4 regions of the Sphingobium sp. SJ10-10 genome follow, and region 2 is predicted to be linked to each of the others. Evidence: predicted binding sites of a transcription regulator. Region 2 holds the regulator's gene; each other region holds the start of a gene.
The links. Region 2 encodes LexA, which represses DNA repair genes until DNA is damaged. Its sites were predicted from a motif close to GTTCCNCNCTTGTTCT; they were not measured.
Positions count from the first base shown of each region.

Region 1 (4,426 bases), 150 kb from region 2:
TCTGATATTTGCTCAGTTCCTCGCGCATCCAGGCGGATTCGGTCTGGAGCAGGCGGCGGTTCAAGTTGCCGATTACGCCTTCGAAGGGTTTCTTGACCTCATAGCTTTTCTTGCCGTCGACGAAGCGCAGGGTGACGGGTTTGCCTGCGGTGCCGTGGAGGATGATGATTTTCACCTCTGCGGGGAGGTCTTGCCATGGGGTTTCGAGGGAGAAGCCGAATTCTTTGGCGAGGCTGCCCAGGACTTGCATATAATAGGGGCTGGGCGGGTTGGACTTGGCCCAGGGGACGATGGCGCCTTTTTTCAAGGACAGGGCTTCGTTGGGGACGACCAGTTCGGGGTCGAATAACTGCCGTTCGCCGAGGCCATCGCAGGCGGGGCAGGCGCCTTGCGGGGCGTTGAAGGAGAAGAGGCGGGGCTCGATCTCCGATATGGTGAAGCCGCTGACGGGGCAGGCGAATTTCTCGCTGAAGACGATGCGGTTGGCGGGGATTTCGGCGTTTTTCATTTTGCCGGCGGTTGCGCTTTGCCCACCCCCGGCCCCTCCCGCCTGCGGGAGGGGAGAGGTGAGGTCGGCTACGGTGCCGTCCGCCAGGTCGACATAGGCCAGGCCATCCGCCAGTTTCAGGGCTTGTTCGAAGCTGTCCGCGAGGCGGGTGGACATGTCGTCCGTGACGGCGAGGCGGTCGACGACAACTTCGATGTCATGCTTATATTTCTTGTCGAGGGCGGGGGCGTCCTCGATCGCGTAGAGTTCGCCGTCGATGCGGACGCGGGTGAAGCCTGCCTTTTGCCACTCCGCCAGTTCCTTGCGATATTCGCCTTTGCGGCCGCGCACCACGGGGGCGAGGAGGTAGAAGCGGGTGCCTTCGGGGAGCTGCATCACGCGGTCGACCATCTGGCTGACCGTCTGGGCGCTGATGGGGAGGCCGGTCGCGGGCGAATAGGGGATGCCGACGCGCGCCCAGAGGAGGCGCATATAGTCGTAGATTTCCGTGACCGTCGCCACCGTCGAGCGGGGGTTGCGGCTGGTCGTCTTCTGCTCGATGGAGATGGCGGGGGAGAGCCCCTCAATATGCTCGACATCGGGCTTCTGCATCATCTCCAGAAACTGGCGGGCATAGGCGGAGAGGGACTCCACATAGCGGCGCTGACCCTCGGCATAGATGGTGTCGAAGGCGAGCGAGGATTTGCCCGAGCCGGAGAGGCCCGTGATCACGATCAGGCTGTCGCGGGGGAGGTCGACGTCGACGCCCTTGAGGTTGTGCTCGCGCGCGCCGCGCACGGAAATAGTGGTGAGACTCATGGGCGTGTTGTTCCAGATTTGTTCTTTGAGGGCAAGGCCCGGTCGGGCGCAAGATAGGGTCTGCGCGGTGAAAGGAAAAGGCGGCGGCTTTTCTCCGGCGGGTGGCTGGGTTAGGGCTGGGGGATGAGCGGGATTTCGGTTCGGATGCGGTGTGGGGCGCTGGTCGCCGCGGTGGCGCTGGCGGCCTGTGGCGGGGGCGTCAAATACCGGCCGGTGAGCGACCTGCCGGTGCGCGTGGGGAAGCCTTATAGCGTGCGGGGCGTGACCTATGTGCCTGCCGCCGATCCGCGCTACGACTATCTGGGCTATGCGAGCTGGTACGGGCATGAGTCCGGCAGCCAGACGGCCAATGGCGAACGCTTCGTTCCCAAGGCGGTGACGGCGGCGCATACGACCTTGCCCCTGCCGAGCTATGTCGAGGTGACGTCGCTGGAGACGGGGCGGACCATATTGGTGCGGGTGAACGATCGCGGACCGTTTGCCGGGCGGGGGCGGATCATCGACCTGTCGCGGGGCGCGGCGGAGCAGTTGGGGATCAGGGCCACCGGGCACGCGCCGGTCCGGGTGCGGGTGGTGGAGCCGCCGGAGAAGGACCGCAGGAAGCTGCGCGAGGGGAAGGAGGCGCCCGAGCGGCCGACGGTCGACGACCGGGCATTGGCCAATTTGCGGGCGCAGCTTGACGCGCAGGGACGCTGATGTCGTTCGTGGAAGCCTGTCGTCGGTTCATCCCCGATGGATGCTGCCGGGCGGGACGGGTCGACGGATCATCGAATGGGAAAAACGGTCGTTCGGCACTGGCGCTATGATGATGATCGACACAGCGATGACCCGGTACGGATCGGCCGGTGCGAGGTCGTCTCGCTGGTAACAGTTTGAAAGAGATCCCGGAGAGCCCGACAGCTTCCTGGATGCACCCCCGGCCTTTCCCTTGCGCCGGGGGTGCTTTTTTATATGCGCCGCTTGTTAAACATTTGTAATTTTACGCTAGGGAAAGCTTGTTTTTTTGGTGTAAAATTGTCGTTCGTCCAAGCCAGACTGCATTTGGTCGACAAGGGCGTCGTTGGCAGACCGGGCTAGGTGCCGGTCGAAAGCGAAAAGCGGTGCATTGGCAATCATCCTAAACAGGCTGGGCGAAGACAGAGACGATGAACTGTTCGAGGCCTTTCTCTTCTCTTCGCTTGAGGCCCGCCCCGAATTTCGCGCGAGCGGGCCGGTAAAAGCATAGCGTTGAGGAGACATTGCCATGACCGCCATCAAGTTCGCCGCCGCCCTTGCCACCATAGCCGCCCTGGGCGTCGCCGGCACCGCGTCCGCCATCGAATTCGAGTCCAACGGGAAGAGCGTCGAGGTCAGCTATCATGATCTGGACCTGTCGAAGAAGAGCGACCAGCGCATCCTGAACGTCCGGATCAAGCGCGCCGCCGCAAAGGTCTGCCCGACCAGCGACGCCACCGCCGCGATCGCGAAGTGCCAGCAGGTCGCCGCCGCGCATGTCCGCAATTCGGTGGAACTGGCGGTCGCCAAGGCGCAGAGCGGCGAGCGTTTTGCCGATATGGGCAAGGAAAAGCCGGTCGGCGCCGGGAACTGAATTTCCTGGATTGGTTTTGGAAAAAAGGCCCGGTTTCCCGGGCCTTTTTTCTTGGGAAAAGAAATGCGAAGTCACCGCCCCGCCATGGCCCGGGCGTTGGCGAGATAGGTGCGGCCGATGCGGATTTCCGTATCGTCGGCCAGACAGGCGGACCAGACGCCGCTGCCGTCGTGGCGCAGCCGGGCGATATGGTCGCGGCGCACGATATGCGATCGGTGCAGGCGGACGAATTGCTGCGGGTCGAGCCGGTTTTCCAGCGAACTGATCGTCTGGTGCAGGAGATAGCTGTTGGCTCCCACATGCAGGCGCATATAGTCGCGTTCCGCCTCGATCCGATCGATCTGGGCGGCGCCGATGCGGATCAGTTCGGAGCGGTGCGGCACCCAGAATTCCTCGGCCCATTCCGGTTCGTCCTCCGCGCTGGTGGCGGGGGAAGGCGCGGCGCGGTTGCCCAGGGCTTGCTCGACCCGGTCGATCGCGCGGGACAGGCGTTCGTGGGCGACCGGCTTTAACAGATAGTCCACGGCGGCGAGGTCGAAGGCCTCCACCGCGAACCCCTCGAACGCGGTGACGAAGATCACCGCCGGGCAGATGCCCATGCGGGAGGTGGCTCGCGCCACGCCGATGCCGTCGAGCAGCGGCATGGCGATGTCGAGCATCACCAGATCCGGCTCCAGCCCCTCGATCAGGCGCAGCGCGGCCTCGCCGTCGCTTGCGGTGCCGACCAGGGCGATGCGCGGTTCACGGGCGCACAGCATCTGGAGGCGTTCGACCGCCAAAGGTTCATCGTCGACGATCAGCGTCCTGATGGTCATTCAGATACTCCGGCGGATGATGGGAAGGGTGAGGTCTACGACAAAGCCGCCGCCGGGACGCGGGCCATAGTCGATCCGGCCCAGTGCGCCGAAGCGGGCGGTCAGGCGATCGCGCACATTGGCGAGGCCGATGCCGCTGCCCGCATCGGCTTCGCTCGGCGGCTTGTCGCCATTGTCGTTGACGCTGAGGTGGAGCATGCCGTCCTCTTCCCGCGCTGCGATGGTGATGGTGACGGGGCTGGACGTGCGCGACACGCCATATTTGATCGCATTTTCGACCAGAGGCTGCAGGATCAGGCCGGGCACGCAGGCGGTGAGAAGCCCGTCCGGAACCTGGATGCTGGTGGAGAGGCGATCGGGGAAGCGGACCGCCTCGATATCCAGATAGAGTTTCTGGAGGTGCACTTCCTCCTCCAGGGACACATCCTCCAGCGGGTCGCCGGTCAGGCTGGTGCGATAGAAATTGGAGAGGGAGAGGATCATCTGTTCCGCCTCGTCGCGCCGGTCCTTCATGACGAGGGAGGAGAGCGAATTCAGCGTGTTGAACAGGAAATGCGGGTTCACCTGATAGCGCAGGGAGCGCAGTTCAGCCTGTTGCGCGGCCTGTTCCAGCCGGACGGCGCGGCGTTCGGTGCGGTGGGCTTCGCTGGCGTAGGAAAGGGCGAGATACAGACCGGCCCAGGCGGCGAGGAAGAAATAGCGGCTGATCGCGTCTTC
Region 1 covers NZ_CP158132.1:1,756,239-1,760,664, reverse strand. Annotated here, with positions in the region: gene uvrA (excinuclease ABC subunit UvrA) at 1-1,306, opposite strand, end outside; gene VVT58_RS08455 (septal ring lytic transglycosylase RlpA family protein) at 1,430-2,002, shown strand; gene VVT58_RS08450 (UrcA family protein) at 2,550-2,894, shown strand; gene VVT58_RS08445 (LytTR family DNA-binding domain-containing protein) at 2,966-3,709, opposite strand; gene VVT58_RS08440 (histidine kinase) at 3,710-4,426, opposite strand, start outside.
Region 1: the regulator LexA is predicted to act here: its motif matches at 1,316-1,331, upstream of uvrA (excinuclease ABC subunit UvrA).

Region 2 (4,426 bases):
ATGGCCGGGGCCATGGAGAGTCACGGCCGAAAGCGCGGCTGGCGGCCCGCTTCCTCCACCGCTCGGTCCCGGCGAAGCGTGCCGCATCTTCACCGGCGCGCCCCTGCCGCAAGGCGCGGACAGCGTTCTGATCCAGGAAGATGCAGAACGGGACGAAACGATCCTGCGAGGATTGGGCGACGCTCTGGCCCATGGCCGCAATGTTCGCCGCGCTGCCTCCGATTTCGGCAAAGGCGGCCTTCTGCTGAAGACGGGCACCGTTCTCGGCCCTGCACAGATCGCCCTTGCCGTGCTGGGCGGCCATGGAAGCTTGCCCGCCGCCCGGCGTGCGCGCGTCGCCCTGCTCTCCACCGGCAATGAACTGGTTCCGCCCGGCGCGCCCGCGCTGCCAGGCCAACTCCCTTCCTCCAACGCTCCCATGCTGGCCGCGCTGCTCGGCGGCTTGCCTTGCGATATCATCGATCTGGGGATCGTGCCCGACGATCTCGACAGCGTGACCCAGGCCTTCACCCGCGCAGGGGACGCCGACATCATCGTTTCGACCGGCGGCGCGTCGGTGGGGGATCATGACATCGTCCGCCCCGCCTTCACCCGCGCTGGTGGCTCGCTCGATTTCTGGAAGATCCGCATGCGGCCGGGCAAGCCGCTCATGGCCGGCACGCTGGGCTCCGCCATCTTCCTCGGCCTGCCCGGCAATCCCGTATCGGCCTTCGTTACTGCGACGTTGTTCCTGCTCCCCCTGGTCCGCCATCTGATGGGCTCCGCATCGCCCCTGCCCCGCACCGCGCTGGCAACGCTTGCCGCGCCCCTTCCCGCCACCGGAGAACGCGACGATTATCTGCGCGCGTTCCGCACCGAAGCGGGCATCGTTTCCGTGACCTCGCAGGACAGCGCCGCCACGGCCGCCCTGGCGATGGCCGACTGCCTCATCCTGCGCCCCGCCGGCTCACCCGCAGCCTTGGCGGGCGAGGCCGTCACGGTCCTCCCCCTCGCCTAAGCTCATCCTCTTCGCATAAGGAAAGGGGCCGACGAGCGACCCCTTCCAGTGCAGTCCTGATGACTAGTTGCGGCATTCAGATCATATACTGAATGGCAGCCAGGCTGTTCAGCGCTGCTGCTTGCCCGGCGCCTTGTCCTGGCGGCGTTCGTCGCCCATCTGGCCCTGGCGGTTCTCCTGCTGCTGCTGGCGTCCGCCCTGGCTGGACCGGTCGCCGCCCTGCTGATCGCGGCGTTGATCACCGCCCTGCTTGTTCTGGTTGGCCATCTTACTCTCCTATTCGCCTTCTTCGGGAAAGGCAGCCGTTTAAACGGCCCGCCCGCCGCCACGTTCCCGCAAATGCGGCAAACCGTTAGGCGCTTGACTTACCCCTTTCCGTTTCCTATGCGTTCCCCATACGTTCCAAGGAGGGCAAGGCGAGATGTTGACACCCAAGCAACAGGAATTGCTGAGCTTCATTCAGACCCGGCTGGAGGAGGGAGGCGTCTCCCCCTCTTTCGAGGAGATGAAGGAAGCGCTGGACCTGCGGTCCAAATCCGGCATTCACCGCCTGATCAACGCGTTGGAGGAGCGCGGCTTCATTCGCCGCCTGCCCAATCGCGCGCGTGCGCTGGAGGTGCTCAAGCTTCCCGACGCCATGCATCGCGCGCCCAAGCTCATTGCTCCGCTCAAAACACCCTTGGCGACCGGCCCGGCGTTGATCACGCCGCCTGCTGCCAATGACATCCTTGAGATTCCGCTGCACGGCCGCATCGCGGCGGGCGTGCCGATCGAAGCTTTGGAGGGGCAGAATATGCTCTCCGTCCCCGCGGCGCTGCTCGGGACCGGAGATCATTATGCGTTGGAAGTGGCGGGCGATTCCATGGTCGAGGCGGGAATACTCGACGGCGACTTCGCGCTCATCCAGCGCACCGAGGTGGCGCGCGAAGGACAGATCGTGGTCGCGCTGATCGACGAGAATGAGGCCACCCTCAAATATTTCCACCGCGAAGGACAGAAGGTTCGGCTCGATCCCGCCAACAGTGCCTATGAACCGCAAATCTACAATCCGCAGCAGGTCCGGATACAGGGAAAGCTGGCGGGGTTATTGCGGCGCTATAACTGACGTCCCGGCAATCCGCGCGGTCGACCCAAAGGCCGCGCGACCCAGGGATGCTCGTCATTCCCGGTCTTCACGCTGCGGATGGAGTCATGGTCGAGATCGATGGCAAGGCCGCCCGTTGCGGCCAGGGATCGTCGATCCACCTTCAACCAGCGCGGTCGGCAGACCCCCGGCAGGCGCCGATCGCTGACGACAATATCGGCGCGCGCACAATCCCGCGCCAATATGGCATTGTCGATCTTCATGCTGCTTCGCGTCAGCAGCAAGTTCCAGTTCCGGCCTCCGCCCGTCACGCGAACGGCGCAAAGATCGGGAGAACAGCGGGCTTGCGGCAACGCCGCCATTGCCTCCAGCGTGCCGTCATAGCCCGCGCTCTCCGCCATGACCTCCCGCACATAGCTGCCCGCCCGCCCGCGCAGCGTCGCCATGCCGCCATTCGCAGTCCGGACCGCGACATGGCGGCCGTCTCCCGTTATCAAGATGGCGGGTGGCGAGCTGGTCACGATCATCACCACGCCAGCCGTCACTGGCATCAAACCCGCCCAGCGCCACCGGCTTCGCCATAACAGGCACCACAACATGCCTGACAGGATGAAGCCGAACACCACCCCCGATTGCGCGGGCGCCAGAACCACCGCCCCGGGGCTGGACGCCACCCCATGCGCAACCAGCAGCAACAGGTCCAGCGCGCGGGCGGTGAGCCACCAGAAGGGGGCGCCCCATCCGCCCATATCGAACAGCAAGGCCATCGCCTCCAACGGCATGACGACCAGAGTGGTGAGCGGTATGGCCACCAGATTGGCGATCGAACCCAGCATGCCCGCCTTGTGGAAATGGAAAAGCGCGATCGGCGCCAGCACCAGTTCAACGACCAGACCCGTCGCCAGCATGCCCAAAAGATTGCGGGCGATCCGGCGCCAGATTTCCTCGTCCCGCGCCGCCAGGAAAGCACGGAATCGCGGATGCTCGCCCAGCGACACCAGGGCGACCACCGCGGCGAAACTCATCTGGAAACTCGGCCCCACCAGCGCTTCGGGCCAGAGGATCAGCACCACCAACGCGCCCGCGGCCACCAGCCTGAGCGTGATCGCGTCCCGCCCCATCGCCAGCCCGCCCAGGACCAGCAAGGCCGCAACGCAGGACCGCACGGTCGGCACTTCCGCACCCGTCAGAAGCGTATAGCCGATACCCGCCAAAGCCCCGCCGCCCGCCGCGACCAGCATCAAGGGCCAGTCGAGCGCCGCCCGACGGCTCAGCGCCATCCCCCGCATCAGCAGGAAAATCACCGCCGCGATCAAGGCCGTGACATGCAGGCCGCTGATGGACAGAAGGTGAGCAAGCCCGCTCCGCCGCATCGCGACGGCATCGACTTCGGAAATCGCGCCTTGATCCCCCGTAGCCAGAGCGGCGGCAATGCCTGCGCCCTTTCCCGGAACCCGTTCCAGAATATGCGCGAACAGCCGTGCCCTGAGCGGCGGCCCCGCCGTCGCGGGCCGCAGGACAGTGATCGGCCGCAGCACGCGCCCGGTCGCACCGATCCCGTCAAAATAGGCCCGGCGCGCGAAATCATAACCGCCCGGCAGGCTGGGTGGCGCAGGCGGCATCAGCCTCGTCCGGAAACGCAGGACCGCCCCCTCCCCGATGCCCGCCGGCATCAGCGCATCGTCAAGATTGACGCGTATCAGAGACGGCAGCGCGGGCATGCCGATCGGACGAACCAGCACGCGACTCATCTTCTGCGCAGGGCGCCGGTCGACCGATCTGACCTCCCCCGTCAGCTCGACAAAAGCCGCCCGAGGCAAGGGCTGCGCGCCCCACATCATCGCCTTTGCCCAGACCAGCAGGCATCCTGCACAGGCCAAAAGGCTGCCCGCCAGGATCGCCTGACGCACCCGTCCGCCGATCGGCAAAACAAGCGCGCCGCACGCCCCCGCCAACATGGCGCAGCAAAAGGCAAGCCATTCCAATCTATTAGGCAAGGCAAACCAGGCCGCAATACCCACAGCCAAGGCAACCGGAACCCAAAGCGGCAGCCGCTCGCGCTCTTCCTCCAGCCAAAGTTCCAGGCCGCGCCAAAGCCGTTCCGCCCTTGCCCGGACGGAAGTGACAACGGAGGTTTGTCGTGGCTCGAAAGCCATGCTAGGGGGCGTCGCGATCATGGATAGGCCGGGTGGATATCAGGGCGAATGTCAGGGAATGAAGCGGTGATTGCTACGGGTTCGAACAAGCAGGTAGTAACCCGTTTTGCGCCCTCGCCTACCGGTTTTCTTCATATCGGCGGCGCGCGCACCGCGCTCTTCAACTGGCTGTTCGCGCGTCATCATGGC
Region 2 covers NZ_CP158132.1:1,606,961-1,611,386, forward strand. Annotated here, with positions in the region: gene VVT58_RS07645 (molybdopterin molybdotransferase MoeA) at 1-997, shown strand, start outside; gene VVT58_RS07650 (hypothetical protein) at 1,106-1,264, opposite strand; gene lexA (transcriptional repressor LexA) at 1,419-2,102, shown strand; gene VVT58_RS07660 (ComEC/Rec2 family competence protein) at 2,093-4,258, opposite strand; gene gltX (glutamate--tRNA ligase) at 4,286-4,426, shown strand, end outside.

Region 3 (4,426 bases), 620 kb from region 2:
GCCTGCGCTTCATTGTCCATGACCAGCGAGACATGCTCAAGGAATGCGCCCAGCGTCTCATATTCCTCCATGGCGCGGGTGAGTTCGTTGAGGTTTTCCAGGCGCCCCGCGCTTTCGGTGGTGCGTTCGGCCTGGAGCATGGCGGTGTAGCCGCTTTCGTCCAATATCTGCCGGGCGAGTTCCGCATGGGGAAGCTGCACCGCGCGGTCGCGCCAGCGAGCGAGATCTCCGATGAAGGCGCCCAGCGACCGGCGGGCCTGCGGGGTCATTTCGTCGGTGTCGAGGATGCGGGCGGCGGCGATGGCCAGCGGAATACCCTCGGCACGGGCGAGTCGATGGAGCTTTTCCACCGCCTTGTCGCCCAATCCGCGCTTGGGGACGTTGACGATCCGCTCGAAGGCGAGATCGTCGGCGGGCTGGTTGACGAGGCGCAGATAGGCGAGCGCATCGCGGATTTCGGCGCGTTCGTAAAAGCGGAAGCCGCCGACGATGCGATAGGGCAGCCCGATCTGGATGAAGCGGTCTTCGAACTCGCGGGTCTGGTGCTGGGCGCGGACGAGGATGGCGACTTCGTCCAGCGATTGCCCGCTGCGCTCGATCGACTCGATTTCGTCACCGACGCGCCGGGCTTCCTCCGGACCGTCCCACACGCCGATGACGCGGACCTTCTCGCCCACGTCGATATCGGTCCAGAGCGTCTTGCCGAGCCGGTTGCCATTTTCCGCGATGACGCCGGAGGCGGCGCCTAGGATGTGCGGGGTCGAGCGGTAATTCTGTTCCAGGCGGACGATCTTCGCGCCCGGAAAATCCTTTTCGAAGCGCAGGATATTGGCCACTTCCGCGCCGCGCCAGCTATAGATGGACTGGTCGTCATCGCCCACGCAGCAGATATTCTTGCGCGTCTGGGCGAGCAGGCGGAGCCAGAGATATTGGCTGCTGTTCGTGTCCTGATATTCGTCCACCATGATGTAGCGGAAGCGCTGCTGATAGCTTTCCAGAACGTCCCGGTGACGCTTCAATATCGTCAGAACATGCAGCAGCAAGTCACCGAAATCACACGCATTTACATCGCGTAGGCGCGCCTGGTAAGCGGCGTAGAGCTTCTGCCCACGGCCATTGGCATAGGCTTCGCTTTCACCCGCGCCGATTTCCTCGGGCGTCAGACCCTTATTCTTCCACTGGTCGATGAGGCCGCCCAACTGGCGGGCGGGCCAGCGCTTTTCGTCGATGCCTTCGGCCTGAATGAGTTGCTTCATCAGGCGAAGCTGGTCGTCGGTATCGAGGATGGTGAAATTGGATTGCAGGCCAACCAGTTCGGCATGGCGGCGCAGCATCTTGGCGGCAATGGCGTGGAACGTGCCGAGCCAGGGCATGCCTTCCACCGCCGGGCCGATCATGCGGCCTACGCGCTCCCGCATCTCTCGCGCCGCCTTGTTGGTGAAGGTGACGGCGAGGATTTCGGAAGGATAGGCGCGTCGGGTGGCGATCAGATGGGCCAGGCGCGCGGTCAGCGCGGCGGTCTTGCCCGTGCCGGCACCCGCGAGGACCAGCACCGGCCCTTCGGTGGTGAGCACGGCTTCCCGCTGGGGTTCGTTGAGGCCCTTGAGATAGGCGGGATCGTCGGGCGAGGGAGCGGGCAGGGTCATGGGCTATCAACTAGGATGCTGGGCGGGAGGCGGCAAGGGTGAGTGGCCTTGCGCTGCCGTTTCTTCTATGAGAACAAAAGGCGAATCATGCAAGGAGAAAGGCCATGGTTTCTGGAGGGTGCCAATGCGGGGCGATCCGCTATGAAGCGCAGGGGGAGCCAGCCTATAGCGCGCTCTGCCATTGTTCCGACTGCCGGAAAAGCGCCGGAGCGCCTATGGTGGGCTGGGCGTTGTTTCCCGAAAATATGGTGACGGTGACGGGTGAGCCGGTGGCCTATCGGTCATCCGACAATGTGACGCGGGAATTTTGCGGGACATGCGGGTCGGGGCTTTTCTATCGCAATGCCGTGGTGTTTCCGGGGATGGTCGATATCCAGACGGGGACGCTGGACGATCAAGCCGCTCTTCCTCCCGCCATTCATGTGCAATTTGCCGAGGCGGCTCCGTGGATGGCGGCCGCGCATGAATTGCCCAGGTTCGAGCGCTATCCCCAAGAGTGACCGCGAAGCCAGAGAGCCCAAAGCGTGAGGGATCATCTGGCGGCGCATGCGCCACGGTTCGTCGCCGTGGCCGGAACGTAGACGGTACATGTCCGCTTCTTTTCCGGACCCCAGCGGCAAAACGGGGTGAAGAACAAGGAAAGGATGATCCCGATGAAATCGATCCTCTTGGCAGGCGCGGCCATGTTGGCCTTCGGCACCGGCGTTGCCGGAATGGCGGTAGCGCAGGACGTGCCAGCCTCGCAGCCGCCCGCTGCCGATACCTCGCCTCCTCCGGAACAGGGTGCGACGTCCGCGACACCCGCCACGCCTGCCGATCCGGGGACCGCTCCCGCCACGCCGGCTACGCCAGCCACACCCCCCGCGGGCGCCGATCCGAATGCGGGGCAGCCCACGGGAGCGGTGCCGCCGGATACGGGGATGCAGCCTGCACCCGCCGGTGTGCCACGCGACCCGTCAGCGCCCGTGGGAACCTCCGCCAATCCCGCTACGGTGGGCGGCAACATGACGCCACCGCCGACCGGCCAGAAGGATTATCCGCTGTGCAGCAAGACCGTGCAGGATAGCTGTATCAACCCGAGCGAAGCGCCCAAATCTATGCGCAGGCGTCGGTGACGGCGACCGGGCCGGGCAATGCGGCGATGAGCGCCGCCAGCCCGGCCCGGTCCCGCGCGGCATCGGCCAGGTTGTGCTGGTCGAGCACGGTGAGAAAGGCGGCGGTGGCCGCCTTCAATATGCCGGACAGGCCGCAGGCCGGGCGGATGGCGCAGGAGCCGCAATCAGCCATGTTCATGTCGGGTTCGGTGTGGCGGATGACTTCGCCCAATCGGATCTTCTCGGCCGGGCGGGCAAGAGCGAAACCGCCGCCGCGGCCGCGCTGCGTATCCAGAAAACCGCCTTGGCCAAGATGATGAACAACCTTCATCAGATGGTTGCGGGACAGGCCATAGGCATCCGCGATTTCGGGAATCGTCGTGCGGCCCGCAGGCGTCACCGCAAGGTGGATGAGGACACGCAGGGCATAGTCGGTGTGGCGGGTCAGTTGCATGGCTGCTGGCGGTAATGAGAGTGAACGTGCTTTTCAAACATTCATTCTATTTACATCTTAAAAGATGCAACGTAAATGCACCTTTATCGATTCTCCAAGCAAAGGTGCATCCATGACCCAGTTGACCGCCGACACCATCGCCATCGTCAAGGCTACCGCCCCCGCTCTGCGGAAGCATGGGGTAGAAATCACGACGGCCATGTATGCGCGGCTGTTTCAGGATGCATCGATCAAGGACATGTTCGACCAGGCCGCGCAGGAAAGCGGCGAGCAGCCCAAGCGGCTGGCGGCGGCGATCCTGGGCTATGCCGAGAATATCGACAAGTTGCAGGCGCTGGACGGCGCGGTTGCGCGGATGGTGCAGCGGCATGTCGAAACCGGCGTGAAGGCGGAGCATTATCCCAAGGTGGCCGAGGCGCTGCTGCCGGCCATTCGGGATGTGCTGGGCGCGGATGTCGCCACGGACGCCGTCCTGAATGCCTGGGGGCAGGCCTATTGGTTCCTTGCGAATATCCTGATCGGCAAGGAATCGCAGGCTTATGAGGATGCCGAAGCAGCTTGATGGGCGTCGGGAGTGGGGAGCCGTTGCGCAGCCCCTCTCCCCCACGGGGAGTTCAGGCTTCCGCCCGTAGCAGGGTCAAACGCGCTTTGCCGATGTCGCGGGTGGCTTCGATAGTGAAGCCCTTGACCTCCACGTTCTCGCGGCGGTCCGTTTCTATGCTGATCCAGGTGGCGGGGCCGGTCCAGCCGAGGCGGCTCAGCTTGTCGAGGGCCACCGATCCCGCGCCGCTATTATAGGGCGGGTCCATGAAGATGAGGTCCAGCGGCTTGGCTGCGGGGCCGAGAGCCAGGACGCTGCTTTGGCGGACGTCGGGGCGGATGCCGAGCTTCTCGCCATTGGCCCGGATCGCGTCGAGGGCGGCGCGGTCCTGTTCCACGAAGATGCAGCTCGCCGCACCGCGCGACAGGGCTTCGAAGCCGAGCGCGCCGGAGCCTGCGAAGAAATCGCCGACGCCAAGCCCCTCGAAGGAGCCGATGCGGCTCAGCAGCATGGAGAAAAGGGTTTCGCGGGTTCGGTCCGCCGTCGGGCGGGTGGCGTCGCCCTTGGGAGCGGCCAGCGGACGGCCGCGCCATTGGCCTGCGATGATCCTCATTTCGGCGCCTTCAGGCTCTTGCGGAAGAGGATGAGATCATGCTGGCGCACTTCCTCGACCGCGCCGGAGGCTAGTTCG
Region 3 covers NZ_CP158132.1:991,091-995,516, forward strand. Annotated here, with positions in the region: gene VVT58_RS04750 (UvrD-helicase domain-containing protein) at 1-1,646, opposite strand, end outside; gene VVT58_RS04755 (GFA family protein) at 1,751-2,146, shown strand; gene VVT58_RS04760 (Fe-S oxidoreductase) at 2,300-2,761, shown strand; gene VVT58_RS04765 (Rrf2 family transcriptional regulator) at 2,742-3,194, opposite strand; gene VVT58_RS04770 (globin domain-containing protein) at 3,307-3,756, shown strand; gene rsmD (16S rRNA (guanine(966)-N(2))-methyltransferase RsmD) at 3,809-4,348, opposite strand; gene VVT58_RS04780 (pseudouridine synthase) at 4,345-4,426, opposite strand, start outside.
Region 3: the regulator LexA is predicted to act here: its motif matches at 1,717-1,732, upstream of VVT58_RS04750 (UvrD-helicase domain-containing protein).

Region 4 (4,426 bases), on a different replicon from region 2:
TAATGACGAGTCGCGACCCGAAGGCTCTGGTTTTCAGAGACTTCTACTGACCCGGCCATTCATTGAGAGTGGTCGGGTCGTTTTTGGTTAAGTGCCGGACCGAAACGGTCTCCATTGCGACCAACGCGATCCGGACCGGCAAGGCCGATATAAGATTGGAGTGTCAGCCGGGGAAACGGCTTGTCTGCGTTACCGTGATCGAGGAAGCCGATCAGGATTGGGTATGTTCATCGCTCAGGGCTCCGAACCATTGGGCATAGGGGGTGTTACGGGCGAGATGCCGATTATAGTCGGGCGCGCCATCCCCCCACCACACGGGCCCGCGCTCGCCGAGCTGGTGTTTGACGGCGTCCACTGCATCGCGCGCGCTTCTCTCCACGTTGGCATCCTTGGCACGCAGCGCCTCGCCCACCTGCCTTCGCGCCGTCATCAACTGATGGACCAACTTGGCCCGCTCGGCCTCGCCGAGGGCAGGGTTGCTCATCCGCCAGAGACGGCCACGCACGACAAAATATCGCCCGTCTGGCGTAACCGGATATTGGGGCTTGGCGTGCCTGCCTGGCATCAGGCCGGTTTGAGGCTGCGAAAGGTGATCGACCAGCGCGGTTCTTCTTGTTCGGTGATGCTATGCTCCCATGCATGCCGGGCTTCGCCCGCCAGATGGTAGATGGAGCGCGGCTCCAGCGACACCGTGCGGCGCTCGAACCCATCCGCCGTTCGGCGCCTGAAGCGCATCGGGGCGGCGCCCCCCAGCGAAATGCCGACGACATGCTCGAACACCGGCCGGTCCTTGTGCCAGCCAATGCCCGCGCCCGGATCGTATCGGATCAGCAGCGCCTGGACGAGCGCGTCTGGCGGCAACGCAGCAAAGCGGGCGGCACGATTGCGCAGCGGCAGCAGCCAATCTGGCAGGGGATCGGCCGGACCAAAGCTACCCCGCTCGAAATCATAGTTCCAGCCATAGCTGCGGGTGAGGCGCTTGCCGGTCCATTTCTGGAAACGGAATGGCGCCAGCGGTGTGGCATCGATCCGGGTGATGAGTTCTGCTTCTTCCGCATCGGAGAGAAAGCCCGGCTCATACCGCAGGCCCAGCAGAAGCGGAGGCGCGAAAAGGTCGATCTGGTGGGCAGACGCCATCACAGGAGCGCCAGCTGATTATCTGCAGAGGGCGGACGCTTGCCGCTCCGCCAGAGATCCTCGGTTTTTTCGACGCGGAAACGCTCGGCCGAAAAGGGCGGACGGAACTGGAAACCGATCACGTCCCGGATCTCGCCGTGGAGCCAGGCGTCATATTCATGAGGGTCGAGCAGCACCGGCATACGGTCATTGGTCGGACGCACGGCGTCATTCGCTTCCATCGTCATGCCGGCATAGACCGGACCTTGTTCGGGCATGTTCCGGCAAAAGCCCGCCCAGGCCATCAGGGGCTGGCGCTTTAAGGAAAACCAGGTGCGGGTCCGCTCACCCGGTACGCCGTCGGGATTGGCGAAATGCGTCAGCACGATGAGGCAGCGATAGCGCGCATCCTGCGCCATATGATCCCACATCGGATTGGTGAGATCGGCGACCAGCCCGATGCGGCCCGGTTCCTCGTCGCGTTCGCGCATCTCGCGGGTCAGGCGGCTAAACCCCCAGGTAACGCCGCGCATGATCCGCCGACCCTTACTCTCGAAAACCACAAGGCCAAGCGCGCCTTCGGTGGTTTCGAACGGGAGCTCGATTGGCGCGGGCATATCTGCGCCGAAATGCGCGGCGACCTCGCTCAGTCCTGCAGCCATGCAATGGAGCCTCGACATGGCAGGCCGATCAGTTTGGCTTCTGGCCGTCGTCGGCGACAGACATGAAGCGGTCGAGCAGAGCGTCGATCGGATGCATGCCGGTTTCTTCGAAGGTCGAGCGCAAATTCTGGGCTTGCTGTCCCAGCATCTTGCCATAGGCCTCCCCGCCTTTGCGTAGGCTTTGCCGCGTCGGGAACTCAGGCGCCTGCTCCATGATGCAGGCGAGGCCCATCAATATGCCCTCGACCGCAAGATCGGGATCGACCGTCTGCTCGCTGTCCCGAACCGCTGACCCCAGGACCAGCTCCAGTGTCTGCTGGGCGACACGAAGCCGCAGGGCCTCCTCGCGTGGCAAGGTGTCGAGACCTTCGATCGGGATGATACGCGGGGTCATGCTTGGGCCTCCTTACCAGGGAATTTCATCATCGGTGACAAGCGCGGGATCGTGGCTCGGATGATAACGCGGCGGCGTCGATTCGCGCTCCGATTCATCCGCATGTGCGAGGGGCGCTTTTTTTCCGGAGCCTCCTCCCCATGCTTCAGGCTCAATTTTTTTCGCTGCACAACCATGGGTTTTCCCGCTTTGTTTCGAGAGCGTACCGCCGATCCTGAACGAGCAACGACTCCAGTGCGTTGACTCATACTGTAATTGGAACAAAATAGGAACAATCCAACCGCGAGCCACAAGGAGGCCCTTCGATGATGGAAAGAGGGGCGCGCCCCCGCGTTGCTGCCCTGCGCGCCCAGATTGCCGAGATCGAAGGCACAGAGCGTAGGCGCAAAGAGGTTCTGCCATTTGGCTTGGAAATGGTCGATGCCAAACTGCCCGGCGGTGGTCTGGCGCTAGGAGCGCTGCATGAAGTGGCTGGCGGCGCGCAGGGCGTGACCGATGGGGCGGCCGCCGCCCTGTTCACTGCCGGTATTCTTGCGCGGGTGAGCGGTAGCATCCTCTGGTGCATGACCGAGCCCGACCTGTTCGCGCCAGCGATTGCGCAGGCTGGACTTGATCCCGATCGCGTCATCTATGTGGAAGCTCGCGATGAAACAGCGGTTCTCGCCTGTTTCGAGGAAGGACTGCGCCATGGTGGATTGGGCGGTGTGGTGGCGGAACTCGCGCGCCTGTCGATGACCTCCTCGCGGCGTCTCCAACTGGCAGCCGAGAGCAGCGGCACCATTGGAATAGCGATCCGGCGCTGGCGGCGCCTGGCCGAGGCGTCGGACTTTGGCCAGCCGACGGCGGCCGCGACGCGATGGCGGGTGACAGCTGTTCCATCCGACCCACTGCCGGTGCCGGGTGTCGGCCGCCATCGCTGGTTCGTTGAGCTCATACGGTGCCGGGCAGGAGAGAGCGCCGATTTTCTGGTGGAAGCCTGCGATGCGACAGGTCGTCTCGCTCTTCCTGCCGACCTGGCCGACGGATCGGCTGCGTCGCAGGCTTGGGCAGAGCGCGCCGCCTCCTGACGCGCCGCTGATCCTTGCTGGCATCGACGGGCAACGCCGGGTGGTCACCGCGGCGAATGCCGCCGCGCGCATGATCGGTCTGCACACAGGCATGGCGGTCAGCCAAGCGCAGGCACTGGTGCCTGATCTCCTCATCCTGGATGCCGAGCCGCAGTCGGACCGGGACGGGCTGGAGCGGCTCGCCGTTTGGTCGCTGCGCCGCTACGCACCGATTATCGCGGTCGATCCGCCCGATGGGCTGATGCTCGATATCACCGGCGCTGCCCATGTCCATGGCGGCATCATGGGCCTGCTCAAGGACATCGTGCAGCGGCTGGCCGAGGTGGAGACGGTCGGGCGCGCGGTGTGTGCGCCGGCCTATGGCGCGGCGCATGCGCTGGCCCGCTATGGCCCGGAACCGCTGCGCGTTATCGATCCGCTCGACCTCGAGGAGGCGATTGCCGATCTGCCGCTGGTCGCGCTGCGCCTGGACCAGGCCATCGTCAGATCATTGAGCCAATTGGGCCTGGAGACGATCGCCGATCTGGAAGCCATGCCGCGCGCCTCGCTCGCGCTGCGCTTTGGATCGATGCCGGGGCTGCGGCTCGACCAGGCCTATGGCCGTGTCGCCGAGCCGTTCGAGCCAGTTGCAGCACCGCAAACCATCGAGGTAGAACGCCGCTTTGCTGAGCCGATCGGCGCGCCTGAAACCCTTGCCCGCTATACCCACAAGCTGGTCGATGGCCTGTGCCAGCAGTTGGAGGAAGCGGGCGTTGGCGCGCGCAGGCTGGATTTGCGCTTCCACCGGGTCGACAACCGGGTCGAAGCCATCCGGGCAGGACTCGCCAAGCCCAGCCGTGACAGGAAGCAGATGGGACGGCTGCTCTGCGACAGGATCGAAACGGTTGATCCTGGCTTTGGGGTCGAGAAGATGGTGCTTTCCGCCCCCCAGGTCGAGCCATTGGGGCTTCGCACCATCTCGCATCTGGGCGAAACGCCGATGCCCGATGTCGCCATGCTCGTCGATATATTGGGGAACAGGGTAGGGGAGGAGCGGCTCTACCGGGTGGCCGCGCGCGAGAGCGATATTCCCGAACGCTCAGTCACCCGCATTCCGCCCATGGCCGATCCGACTTTGCTGCGCTGGCCTGAACGCTGGCCGCGCCCGGCCCGGCTGTTCAAGCGGCCCGAGCCGATCGACACCATGG
Region 4 covers NZ_CP158134.1:147,508-151,933, forward strand. Annotated here, with positions in the region: gene VVT58_RS21175 (hypothetical protein) at 212-565, opposite strand; gene VVT58_RS21180 (alpha-ketoglutarate-dependent dioxygenase AlkB) at 565-1,137, opposite strand; gene VVT58_RS21185 (SOS response-associated peptidase family protein) at 1,137-1,796, opposite strand; gene VVT58_RS21190 (hypothetical protein) at 1,807-2,172, opposite strand; gene VVT58_RS21195 (ImuA family protein) at 2,478-3,239, shown strand; gene VVT58_RS21200 (DNA polymerase Y family protein) at 3,154-4,426, shown strand, end outside.
Region 4: the regulator LexA is predicted to act here: its motif matches at 2,430-2,445, upstream of VVT58_RS21195 (ImuA family protein).